One region of the Microbacterium sp. OVT16B genome, then DNA from elsewhere that is predicted to be linked to it. Evidence: riboswitches for the same ligand, from Rfam matches in the RefSeq annotation. Region 1 holds a riboswitch; the other holds the start of a gene.
What was found. Region 1 has a riboswitch for thiamine pyrophosphate ahead of thiM (hydroxyethylthiazole kinase). Riboswitches for the same ligand answer to the same signal wherever they lie in the genome.

Region 1 (5,760 bases):
GGAAGTCGCCGCCGTAGAAGGCGTCCCACGACTCCTTCGAGGTGAGCCGGTGGTCGGCGCCCGCGTCGATCACGAGCGGCACCGAGCCGAGCGCGTCGGTGTACTGCCCAGACTGCCCGTGCGGCAGGGCGAGGAACACGATGTCGTGCCCTGCCAGGATCTCGGGTGTCGTGTCCTGCAGCGTGAGATGGGCGAGCGAGCGCAGGTGGGGCTGATGCTGGATCAGCGGCTGCCCTGCGTTCGAGTGCGCGGTGACGGTGCGGATCTCGATGTCGGGATGGGCGGCCAGGAGGCGCAGAATCTCGCCGCCTGCGTAGCCGGATGCGCCGGAGACGGCGACGTAGTACGTCATGCTTCTACCTTAACGGTGGGAGGGTCGGAGGCCTGAGCGGCGACACCGGCACTCGACCGCCGTGCGTGCACAGGCAGGAGCGCGGGGTCGCCTAGAGTCGGCGGCCGCCGCGGCGTCGGCGCACAGCGATGACGCTCGGAGCGAGCGTCAGAGAAGCGGTGGCGGCCGAAGGCATGTCGCGACAGTAGCGCGAGCGCCGCGGCATCCGCAAATCCTGCGCGTCACATGCCCTGCGGAATCGGCGCGGCGAAGAAGGCGAGCTCGTGCGCGCTCGCGATCTCGAAGGCGCGGAGCATCCTCTCTCTGCGCGAGGGCGACGATGCCGCCGCGGCCCGCGACACGTACGCGATCGCCGTCTCCGTCGCGGCTTCGAAACCGGGGTCGGCGTAGGTTGCGAGCCAGGACGCGTACGGATGCCGTGGATCGCGGGCGTACTCCCCGAACTCCCCCGCGTGCAGACGCCGACCGAGGTCGGTGTAGAGCCAGAAGCAGGGCAGGATCGCCGCGATGAGCTCGGCATAGTCGCCCCCGAAGGCGACGGAGCGCAGGTGGTCGAGGTAGGCCGTCGTGGTCGGGGCGGGCGCGGCGGCGAATGTCTCCTGGCCGACGCCCGTCGCGGGGGTCAGCCAGGAGGCGTGCAGCTCGAGCTCTCCGACGATCGCCCCGTGTGCGGACTCCGCCCAGAACGCCTGCTCCGCCGACGACGGCGCCAGGCGGGACGCCTCCGCCAGCACTCTGGCGTACTCCCGCAGGTACAGCGCGTCCTGCGCGAGGTAGAACACGAAGGCATCGCGATCCAGCGTGCCGTCGGCGAGGGCACGGATGAACGGGAGCTCGTCGATGCCGGAACGGATGTCGGAGATGCCGTCCCACCAGTCCGCGCGGACCTCACCGGGGGTGGGTCGGGTGTCGAGACCACCGCGGGACCAGAGGCCTGCGAAGTGGTGCACCGGGCCGTGTCCGCGTCCGACACGGAGCTCATGGCTCTCACGCAGCGCCTCCCGCAGCCAGGTGCGCGCTCCGGCGACGGCATCCGCCGGGCTCTCCCCCCGCGCGAGCAGCGTAGCCAGCGCGGAGGACAGCGAGCAGCCGGTGCCGTGCGTGTGCGGGGTGTCGATGCGGGCGCCGGAGAACTCGCGCCGCACCCCGGCGCCGATCAGCGCGTCTGGGGTCTCCGCACCGGTGAGGTGCCCGCCCTTGACGAGCACCTGGGCGCCGATCTCGGCCGACAGCTCCTCCGCCGCGGCGAGTGCCTCCTCCCAACCTGTGATCCGACGGGAGGTGAGCACGGCGAGCTCGGTGAGATTGGGGGTGACGACGTCGGCACGGCTCAGCAGTCCGCGCAGCGCGTGCTCGGCCGCCGCGTCGAGCAGGCGGTCCCCGCTGGTGGCGACCATGACGGGATCGATCACGACGATCGGCGGGCGCACCCGGTCGAGCCAGTCGGCCACGGCGCCGATGACCTCCGCGTCGGCGAGCATGCCGATCTTCACGGCGTCCACGACGATGTCGGCGGAGATCGCGTCGAGCTGCGCGCGCAGGAACTCCGTCGGCGGCACGTGCACGGCGCTGACGCCCTGCGTGTTCTGCGCGGTGAGCGCGGTGAGGACTGCCATGCCGTATCCCCCGTTCGCCGCGATCGACTTCAGGTCGGCCTGGATGCCCGCCCCTCCCGACGGGTCGCTGCCGGCGATGCTGAGCACACGCGGCACCCCCGCTGCACGCCAGCGGCGGAGGAATCCTCGCGCCGCCGCTGCCGGATCATCGGCGGCGCACAGGGCCGACACGACCGCGAGACCGGCGGCGCCCGCCTCGCGCAGCGCCTCGGCGTCGTCGATGCCGACGCCGCCGATCGCCACGCACGGCAGCGGAGAGGCCGCAGCCACCGCCGCGAAGCCCTCGATGCCGAGTGCAGGCGGATGGTCGGGCTTGGTGCTGGTCGGTCGGATGACGCCGACGCCGAGGTAGTCCACTGTGCCCTCCGGCAGCTCTCCGAGTGCGGCGAGGTGCTCAGCGCTGTTCGCGGTGAGACCGATCAGGGCCTCGGGGCCGAGTGCGGCACGGGCGCGCAGCACCGAGGAGTCCCCCTGTCCGAGGTGCACGCCGTCGACGCGGGCGCCCGCGGCACGAGCGGCGAGCGCGGCGTCGAGACGGTCGTTCACGACGAGGAGCGCTCGACCGTCGATCACCCGGGAGAGCTCGACGAGCTGCGCGGTCGTCTCGGCATCCGTCGCCCGCTTGTCGCGCAGCTGCACGAGGCGCACTCCCCCGTCGACGGCCATCCGCACGGTCTCCACGACGCCGCGTTCTCCGCACAGCCCCGGATCGGTGACGAGGTACAGAGAGAGGTCGGCGATCACAGCGCGCCGCCCTCGACGCGCGCCGCTCCGGCGAGATCGGCAGGATGCACGGCGGCGAGCGCATCGAGCAGTGCGACCGCGAAGCTGCCCGGGCCTGCGGATGCCGCAGCGGCGCGCTCGGCGGCGATCGTGTAGACGAGGCTGGCCGAGGCGACCGCCGTGAGCGCATCGGCTCCCGTGGTCCGTGCGGCCCCGAGGAACGCAGCCATGACGGCGCCGAGAGCGCAGCCGCCTCCCGTGACCCTGGTGAGCAGCTCGTGTCCGTTCGCGAGCCGCAGCACGCGCTCCCCGTCGGTGATCAGGTCCACCGGCCCCGACACCGCGACGATGCTGCCGAGGCGCGAGGAGAGCGCGACCGCGGCGTCGGCGGCGGCATCCGTGGTGTCGGTGGCGTCGACCCCTCGACCGCCTGCGCTGAGTCCGGCCAGCGCCAGGATCTCCGAGGCGTTGCCGCGGATGGCCGTCGGGCGCAGCGCCACGAGCTCCTGCGCCAGCGCCGTGCGCACCGGGAGCGCGCCGATGGCGACGGGGTCGAGCACCCAGGGTGTGCCGGATGCCACGGCTCCAGCCGCCGCCTCGAGGCTCGCCGCTCGCTGCTCGGGGTTCGGCGTGCCGAGATTCACGAGCAGACCGGAGGCGACGCAGGCGAACATCCCGGCCTCGCCGACGATGTCGACCATCGCGGGGGCCGCGCCGACGGCGAGGAGCACGTTGGCTGTGAACCCGGTGACGACGGCGTTGGTGATGCAGTGCGTGAGAGGAGGCGCCTCTCGCAGCACCCCCAGCAGCGTGGCGGCCTCGGAGACGAGGTCGGAGGCGGACGCAGGACGCAGAAGATCGCTCATGCGACATTCCCTTCGCTAGTGCTAACTAGATCAGGTTCGACGGGTCTGTTCTCAGCCGCGGATGCGGCACCCCGTGTCACTGCTCGCAGTCTAGCGAAGAGCGCGGATCACCCGAGCTCGGCGAGAAGCTCCAGCTCCTGGGCCCGGGTGAGCCCCGCGCGCCGCTCGCGGTCGACGCCGCGTGCTCGTTCGTCCGCGAGAACCGCGTCCACGGTGTCCCCGAGCGGACGCAGGGTCCCGCCGTCGGAACGATAGGCGGCGTTCGAGCGCGTCATGAAACCGGTCATCTCCGCCGGCAGCCACAGCGGCAGCGAGCGCTCCCCCATCCAGTACTCGACGCCGTGCTCCACGAGCCATCCCTCGTCGGCGGACACCGTGTCGCCGTCGTGCCCCGCCACCGCGCGGAACAGTGCGAGCACCTCGCCGAGCGCATGCTCGTCGCCGATCGTGTTCACCGCACCGGTCGACGCCGTGGCGGCCACGTACGCCGCGAGATCATCGACGTCGATCACCTGCGTCGTGCGCCCCTCCGTTGGCGGCAGCAGCACCGTCCCGTCGCCCGCGCGGTCGAACGCCGCGGCCCAGTATCCGAAGCGATCGCTGGGGTCGCCCGCGCCGACGATGAGTCCGGGTCGCACGATGAGCGCCCGGTCTGCGAGCGTGCGCACCGCGTCCTCCGCCGCGACCTTCTGCGGACCGTACTCGTACTCATCCCCCGGTGCCGCGGCGATGTGCAGCGGAGCGGACTCGTCGGCGCCGACCGTGACGTCGTCGGAGTAGGCGGACATCGACGAGACGTACGTCCAGCGTGCGGCTCTGTCTCCGAGCGCCGCGACGGCGGCGACGACATGGTCGGCACGGGAGGAGATGTCGATCACACGGTCCCAGTCACGCACGGCCGCCTCCGCGTACGCGTCGGGATCATCCCGGTCCGCCCGCACGAGAGCAGCCCCGCTCGGCGCCGTGCGTGCACCACGGGCGAGGCACGTGACCTCGACGCCGTCGTCGATCAGCCGTCGCGCGATGCGACCGGAGAGCCAGCCGGTTCCGCCGAGGATCAGAGCAGTCGTCATGCGTCCATGTCATCAGCATCCGCCTCCGCACGGAAGCCCGTTCCGCCCAGAGCAGAGCACCGACACCGCGGCGGAGCCGACCTCAAGGGCGCCGCAGCTCCTCCAGTCCGCGAAGCTCGGGGAGGGTCCACGTCGGGTCGGGGCGCCATGCGACCCACTCCGGGTCGAAGGGCCAGTCGCCGTCGTGGAAGGACTGGATCGCGGCATCCGCATGCCTCTCGATCTGCGCGGCCTGCTCGCGGGTGAGGCGACCCTGCACGATCGCCGCGGCGACCTCGTCTTCGTCCTTGAGATGAACCGTGCGGTCCGCCGCGATCCAGACGTCGAGGATGTGATCCGAGGAGTAGGTGTCGCGGTCGGTGCGCAGGTGGGCGTTCTCCAGGTTCACGTACCAGCCGTCGAAGCGCCAGTCGCCGTCATCCGCGTGCGTCCAGAACAGGCACACCGACCAGGGTGCTCCGGCCGGAGCGATGCGCAGGCTGCCGCCGCCCCACCATGCCTCGACGATCCTCGTGCGGCCGTCGAGCCAGCGCCGCTCCAGCGGGATCGAGCGCACGCGCTCGCCCGTGACCGTGCCCTGGGCCTCCTGCAGCGTGCCGGAGGCGAGCCAGGCCACGAGACCGCGCTCATCGTCGCGCACGACGCGCATGGGGCTGATCGTCGAGGGATCTCCCGGCTGCCAGCCGGGCGCGCGGTAGTGCCAGTCGATCTGCGCTCCCGGCGTGAGGAACGGACCGTCGCCGAGCGGACGGGCGCCCTCGGGAACGGCCGCCGGGGTGCTGTGCGGGAGGATGCTCATCCCGACACGCTACCCCGGCGCCGTACCGGAACCGGGCTCAGTCGCGCAGCGCGGCGCCGAACCGCTCCGCCGCGACCGCGACCCCGGCGAGCTTGGCCTCCGTGGCCTCCGCCGCGGTCAGCGTGCGGTCGTCGGCGCGGAAGCGCAGTGCGAACGTGAGGCTCTTGGACCCCTCGGGAACGCCCTCGCCGCGGTAGTCGTCGACCAGTCGCAGGGACTCGAGCATGGGCCCCGCCCCCTCGATGAGAGCGGCACGGACGTCCCCAGCGGGGACCTCCGCGGGCACCGTGAGCGACACGTCCTGCGTCGCCGCGGGGAAGGTCGACAGCGA
Region 2 (5,760 bases), 960 kb from region 1:
GCACCACGGAGGGCAGGCCGATCGCCAGCACGCGCACCGCGGTGGCGGCGGCGAGCGCGAGCGATCCGTCGCTCACCCTCATCAGCAGCCACTCGAAGTGCACCTCGCCGCTCTGCGCTCCGTACAGGGCGATCGTGACCGCGCTCAGCGGCGCCGCGATCCAGAGCACGGCGGTGCGGGTCCAGAACTCGCGTGCGCCGAGGCCCGCGAGCAGCAGCAGCGGGATCTCCAGGACCAGGGCGACGGATGCCGACACCACGTCGATCGAGAGGATGAGCGGAACCGCGATGAGCAGCGCCGCGGCGAGCTTGGCGAGCGCCGAGCGCGGAGCGATGGGGCCGCGGCGCTCGATGCGGGCGGTGAGCGGGTCGATCATGCGCCCACCTCGAGCCTGCGGGCGTGCAGGGCGCGCAGCACGGCCTCATCGTGGCTGATCGCGACGATCGCGGCGCCGTCGTCTCTCAGACCGGCGATGATCGCGACGAGCTCGGCCCAGGTCGTGGCGTCCTGCCCGAACGTCGGCTCGTCGAGCAAGATCATCTGCGGGCGAGTGGCGAGAGCGGCGGCCACCGTGAGACGACGCTTCTCCCCTCCGGACAGCGTGTACGGGTTCGCCTCGGCGAGCGCGGTCAGCCGCAGACGCTCCAGCAGCTCGTCGGCACGTCGGGCGATCTCCGCCTCGTCCAGCCGCAGAGCGCGGGGGCCCACGGCGAGCTCCTCCCGAACGGTCTTCGCGAGGAGCTGGTGCTCGGGGGTCTGCAGCACCGTCGCGATGCGGGTGAGCAGCGCGCGGGACGTCCAGCGGAAGGGGTCGTCTCCCGACCCCGACGACAGCGCTGCCGAGGCGACGACCCGCCCGCTCTCCGCCGGGATGAGACCCGCGAGCGTGAGCCCGAAGGTCGACTTGCCCGCCCCGTTGGGGCCGGTGATGCCGATCGCCTCCCCCGCGTGCACGTCGAGGTCGAAGGGACCGGCGACCGGGATGCCGCGGCTGCGCGCCACGGTCAGGGCGTGCGCCCGCAGCAGGACCTCACCCGGTCCGTACGCCGGCGGAGGGGGAACAGCCGGCGGATGACCGGGCACCCAGACCCCGGATGCGGCGAGCTCGGCGCCGCGCGTGCCGAGCACCTCGTCGGGAGTCCCGTCCGCCAGGACGACGGTGCCTTCGGGCTCCGCGCCGAGCACGATGACCCGGTCGACCAGGGGCAGCCACGCGTCGATGCGGTGCTCGATCACGACGAGGGTCGCCCCGGTCGCGTCGAGGGCGGCGGCGACCGCATCCCGCACATCCCGCACCCCCTCGGGGTCGAGGTTGGCGGTCGGCTCGTCGAGCAGGATCGCTCCGGGGCGCATGGCGATCACGCCCGCCAGCGCCAGCCGCTGCTTCTGCCCTCCCGAGAGCGCCGCTGTCGAGCGGTCGAGGGGCACGTCGAGCTCGACGGCATCCATCGCCTCGCGCACCCGCGGCCAGATCTCCTCGCGGGGCACGCCGAGGTTCTCGCATCCGAAGGCGATGTCGTCGCCGACCCTGGCGAGCATGGTCTGCGTGTCGGGGTCCTGCAGCACCATCCCCACGCGGCCCCGGCTCTCCGTCGCGGGAACGCCGTCGACGAGGAGCGCTCCGTGCGTCTCCCCCTCGTCGGCGCCGCCGAGCACGCCGCCGAAGCCCTGCAGCAGCGTGGACTTGCCCGAGCCGGAGGCGCCGAGCAGAAGCACCCGCTCCCCCGGCTCGATTCGCAGTTCGACCTCGCGCACGGCCCAGCGCAGCCGGGTGGCGTAGCGCCATCCCCAGCCGCGCGCATCGAGCGCGGCGGGGTTCACCCGGGCGGTCACACTCGTGCGGTGACCTCGCGGCCGGCCGCGAACCGGCTCAGGGCGCCGGTGGCGGCGAGTCCGCGGGCGATCAGCCAGGCGCCGAGCCCGGCGATCACCGCACCGGAGATGGTCGTCGAGGAGATGTAGACGGCGGTGAAGAGCGTGTCCACCCCCGGGTACCAGAGGATGCGGTCGTTGATGCCGCACGCGAGCCCCGCGCCGGCGCCGGCCAGCATCGCGACGGGCAGACGCCAGACGCCGTACAGGAACACGAGGAAGATCAGCTCGGCGCCGATGCCCTGCACGAGTCCGGAGACGATGGTCAGCGGCCCCCACGCGTTGCCGATCAGCGCCGAGATGATCGCGGCGACCAGCTCGGTGTAGAGCGCGGCGCCGGGCTTGCGGACGATCAGCCCGCCGAGGACGCCGGCGATCAGCCACGGACCGGCGAGCAGTCCCTGGACGCCGGGGAGCAGCGCCTCGAGGGCCCCGCTCGGGGTCACGTATCCGACGTTCCACAGCAAGAAGATCGCCGCGCAGGCGACGGCGACGACGCTGGCCACGACGATGTCGACGACGCGCCAGCGCCAGAGCTGGGCGTTGCGCAGGCCTGTGGCCGTGGATGCCGCTTCGGTGCTCGACCGGTGCGTGGACGTACTCATCTGAACTCCTCCCTGCGCCGGCATGATCCGGATCAGGTTCGACGGTCGAAGCGCGATTCGCTCCCTCTCAGCCCGGCTCGCCGGACTCCCGTGGTTGTGCTCTCGATCATACCCAGTGCCGACACTCCGCGCTCCCCTGTTGCGGCACCGCGGTTCTCACGGGAGAGTTCGGTACCGTAAGCAGGTGACCGCTCCTGACTCCGCCGAGGCCACCGCTCCCCTGGGCGATGCCCCGATCGACGCCGCCGCAGACGCGGACACGTCGGCCATCGACGCGGAGCTCGACCGGGTCCCCGCGATCCCGGATGCTTCGGCTCACGACTCCGAACTGGAGCAGCTGGTCGCGGACGCAGAGGCCCCCGCCGCTCAGTGGGCGAGCGAGGGCGGAGCGGCGACCGCACTCACCTGGGTGGATGCGGCATCCGTCGCCGACCACTCCCCGACGGCGACGCTCGACGGCGATCAGGTGCGCGAACCAGGGGCCGCGCTCTGGACGGGCGCCCGGCTGCGCCCCGCCGCGGCGGGTCCAGGCGTGCTCGTGCCGATCGGCATCCTCGCCGCACTGGCCGCCTCCTACGCGGGCACGACCCTGCTGTGGCCGCTGCACGAGGTCGCGCCGACCGTGAAGACGGCGGAGTTCCAGGCGACGGCCGCTCCGGCAGCGGCCATCACGTGGCCGACGCAGGGCAGCGCGGCGGTCGGCATCCAGGGCATCGGAACGGTCGCCTCTTCGCCGGATCCGGCCGTCATCGCGAGCATCACCAAGGTGGTCAGCGTGCTCATGGTGCTGGATCAGATGCCGCTCGCCGTCGGCGAGCAGGGCCCGTCCTTCTCGTTCACCAAGGCCGACAGCCAGTCGTATCTCGCGTACAAGCGCAGCGACCAGTCGGCGCTCGACGTGCCCGTCGGGGGTTCCCTGACGGAGTTCCAGATGCTGCAAGGCATCCTGCTCGGCTCGGCGAACAACTACATCGACCGCCTCGCGAAGGAGATCTGGGGCTCGGACAAGGCCTTCGCAGACGCCGCGGCGACCTGGCTCAGAGATCGCGGCATCCAGGGCATCACGATCCTCTCGCCCTCCGGGTTCGACGAGCGCAACACGGCGACCCCCGAGGCGCTGATCGCCGTGGCGGAGCGGGCGATGCAGAACCCCGTGTTCGCGGGGATCGTCGGCACGCCCTCGGTCGAGCTGCCGGGCGCCGGACTCGTGAAGAACACGAACGGGATGCTGTCGGACTCCGGTGTGGTCGGCATCAAGACCGGCACCCTTCACGAGAGCTGGAATCTGCTCACCGCGAAGGACGTGGTCGTCGACGGCACGACCGTGCATCTCTACGCCTCGGTGCTCACGCAGGCCGATGACGACATGCGTCTCGCGTCGACGCGGTCTCTGTTCTCGCAGGTCGAGGACGCGCTGCAGGCCGAGACCCCCGCGGTGGCGAAGGGAACCGTCGTCGGAGAGGTGGACACCCTGTGGGGTGCATCCACCGAGATCGTGACGGATGCCGACGCCGACGTCGTGCTGTGGGACTCCGCCGCGGCGGAGGCGACGCCCGAGTTCGATCTGGGCGAGAAGAGCAAGGCGGGCGCCGAGGTCGGCACGTTGACCGTCGCCGGCCCCCTCGACACGGCGACGACTCCACTCACTCTGAAGAAGAAGCTCGAGGGGCCCAGCGCCTGGTGGCGTCTCACCCACCCCCTGGAGCTCTTCGGCCTGACCTCCGACAAACGCTAGCCGGAGCCAGGCGCATAGCCCCCGGGCGCACGGCCCCAGGGCGCACGACCCCTGAGCACGCGGGCGCCCAGGCGCACAACTCCCGGGGACACGGCCCAGCGCACGCGAAAGCCCCGCCCCGAGTGACCGGGGCGAGGCTTTCGCGGTGAGCTCAGGCCCTGTTGTCGCCGGAGTCCGAACGCTCGATGAGCGACTCCGCCGAGGCGACCTCCGCTGCCGGGCTCTGCGCGCCGACCGAGGCGCCGACGCGCGCGGCATCCGCCTCGGCCTCGGCGTCGCCGGTGACGACCACGGGGGTCGTTCCGGTGAGCGCCTCTTCGGCGTCGATGTCGGCCGCGGCCTGCTCGAACTGCGACTGGTACAGACGCCAGTAGGCGCCCTGCGCGGCGATGAGCTCGTCGTGCGTGCCCTTCTCCACGATGTCGCCGTGCTCCATCACGAGGATGAGGTCGGCGTCACGGATGGTCGACAGGCGGTGCGCGATGACGAAGGACGTGCGTCCTTCTCGGAGCGCCGCCATCGCGTGCTGCAGCAGCAGCTCGGTGCGGGTGTCGACCGCCGATGTCGCCTCATCGAGGATGAGGATCGACGGCTGCGCGACGAACGCCCTGGCGATGGTGATGAGCTGGCGTTCGCCCGCCGAGACGTTCGACGCGTCTTCGTCGAGGACCGTGTCGTAGCCCTCGGGGAGAGCGTGCACGAACCGGTCGACGTACGTCGCCTTCGCGGCGGCGAGCACCTCGTCGTCGGTCGCCGTGGAGCGGCCGTAGCGGATGTTCTCGCGGATGCTCCCGGCGAACAGCCACGGATCCTGCAGCACCATTCCGGTGCGCGAGCGCAGGTCGTCGCGTGTCATGTCCGCGATGTCCTGCCCGTCGAGCAGGATGCGTCCGCCGCTGAGCTCGTAGAACCGCATGATCAGGTTGACCAGCGTGGTCTTTCCCGCGCCGGTCGGGCCGACGATCGCGACGGTCTGCCCTGGCTCGACCTGGAACGACAGGTCGGTGATGAGCGGACGGTCCTCCGAGTAGGAGAACGCGACGTTCTCGAACTCGATGACGCCCTTGCCGTCGACGACCGTGGGGGCGTCGTCGGCATCCGGCTCCTGCTCGTCTTCGTCGAGCAGCTGGAAGACGCGCTCCGCGGAGGCGGTTCCCGACTGCACGACCGCTGCCATGCCGCCGAGCTCTGCCAGCGGCTGGGAGAACTGCTGCGAGTACTGGATGAACGCCTGCACGTCGCCGAGGCGCAGCTGGCCGTTGGCGACCATGAGGCCACCCAGCACCGCGAGGGCGGCGTAGCTGAGGCTGCCGACGAAGGTCATCGCGGGCATGATGATGCCCGAGAGGAACTGCGCCTTGAACGCCGACTGGAACAGCTCCTCGTTCTCGACCTGGAACTTGTCGAGAGCGTCCTGCTCGCGTCCGAAGACCTTGACCAGTGCGTGGCCGGAGAAGGCCTCCTCGACGCGGGCGTTCAGGCGTCCGACCTTGCGCCACTGCTGGCCGAAGGCCTTCTGCGAACGCGGACCGATGACGCCGAAGATGA

Region 2: linked by a shared signal. The riboswitch ahead of LC438_RS02610 (ECF transporter S component) and the one ahead of thiM (hydroxyethylthiazole kinase) in region 1 are both predicted to bind thiamine pyrophosphate.

Annotation. Positions count from the first base shown of each region.
Region 1 is NZ_JAHXZA010000001.1:1,510,765-1,516,524, reverse strand. It holds gene argC (N-acetyl-gamma-glutamyl-phosphate reductase) at 1-352, opposite strand, end outside; gene thiD (bifunctional hydroxymethylpyrimidine kinase/phosphomethylpyrimidine kinase) at 574-2,712, opposite strand; gene thiM (hydroxyethylthiazole kinase) at 2,709-3,557, opposite strand; TPP riboswitch at 3,547-3,641, opposite strand; gene LC438_RS07115 (NAD-dependent epimerase/dehydratase family protein) at 3,665-4,630, opposite strand; gene LC438_RS07110 (DUF402 domain-containing protein) at 4,713-5,429, opposite strand; gene pheT (phenylalanine--tRNA ligase subunit beta) at 5,467-5,760, opposite strand, start outside.
Region 2 is NZ_JAHXZA010000001.1:551,380-557,139, reverse strand. It holds gene LC438_RS02620 (energy-coupling factor transporter transmembrane protein EcfT) at 1-376, opposite strand, end outside; gene LC438_RS02615 (ABC transporter ATP-binding protein) at 373-1,833, opposite strand; gene LC438_RS02610 (ECF transporter S component) at 1,830-2,477, opposite strand; TPP riboswitch at 2,468-2,579, opposite strand; gene LC438_RS02605 (D-alanyl-D-alanine carboxypeptidase) at 2,662-4,212, shown strand; gene LC438_RS02600 (ABC transporter ATP-binding protein) at 4,364-5,760, opposite strand, start outside.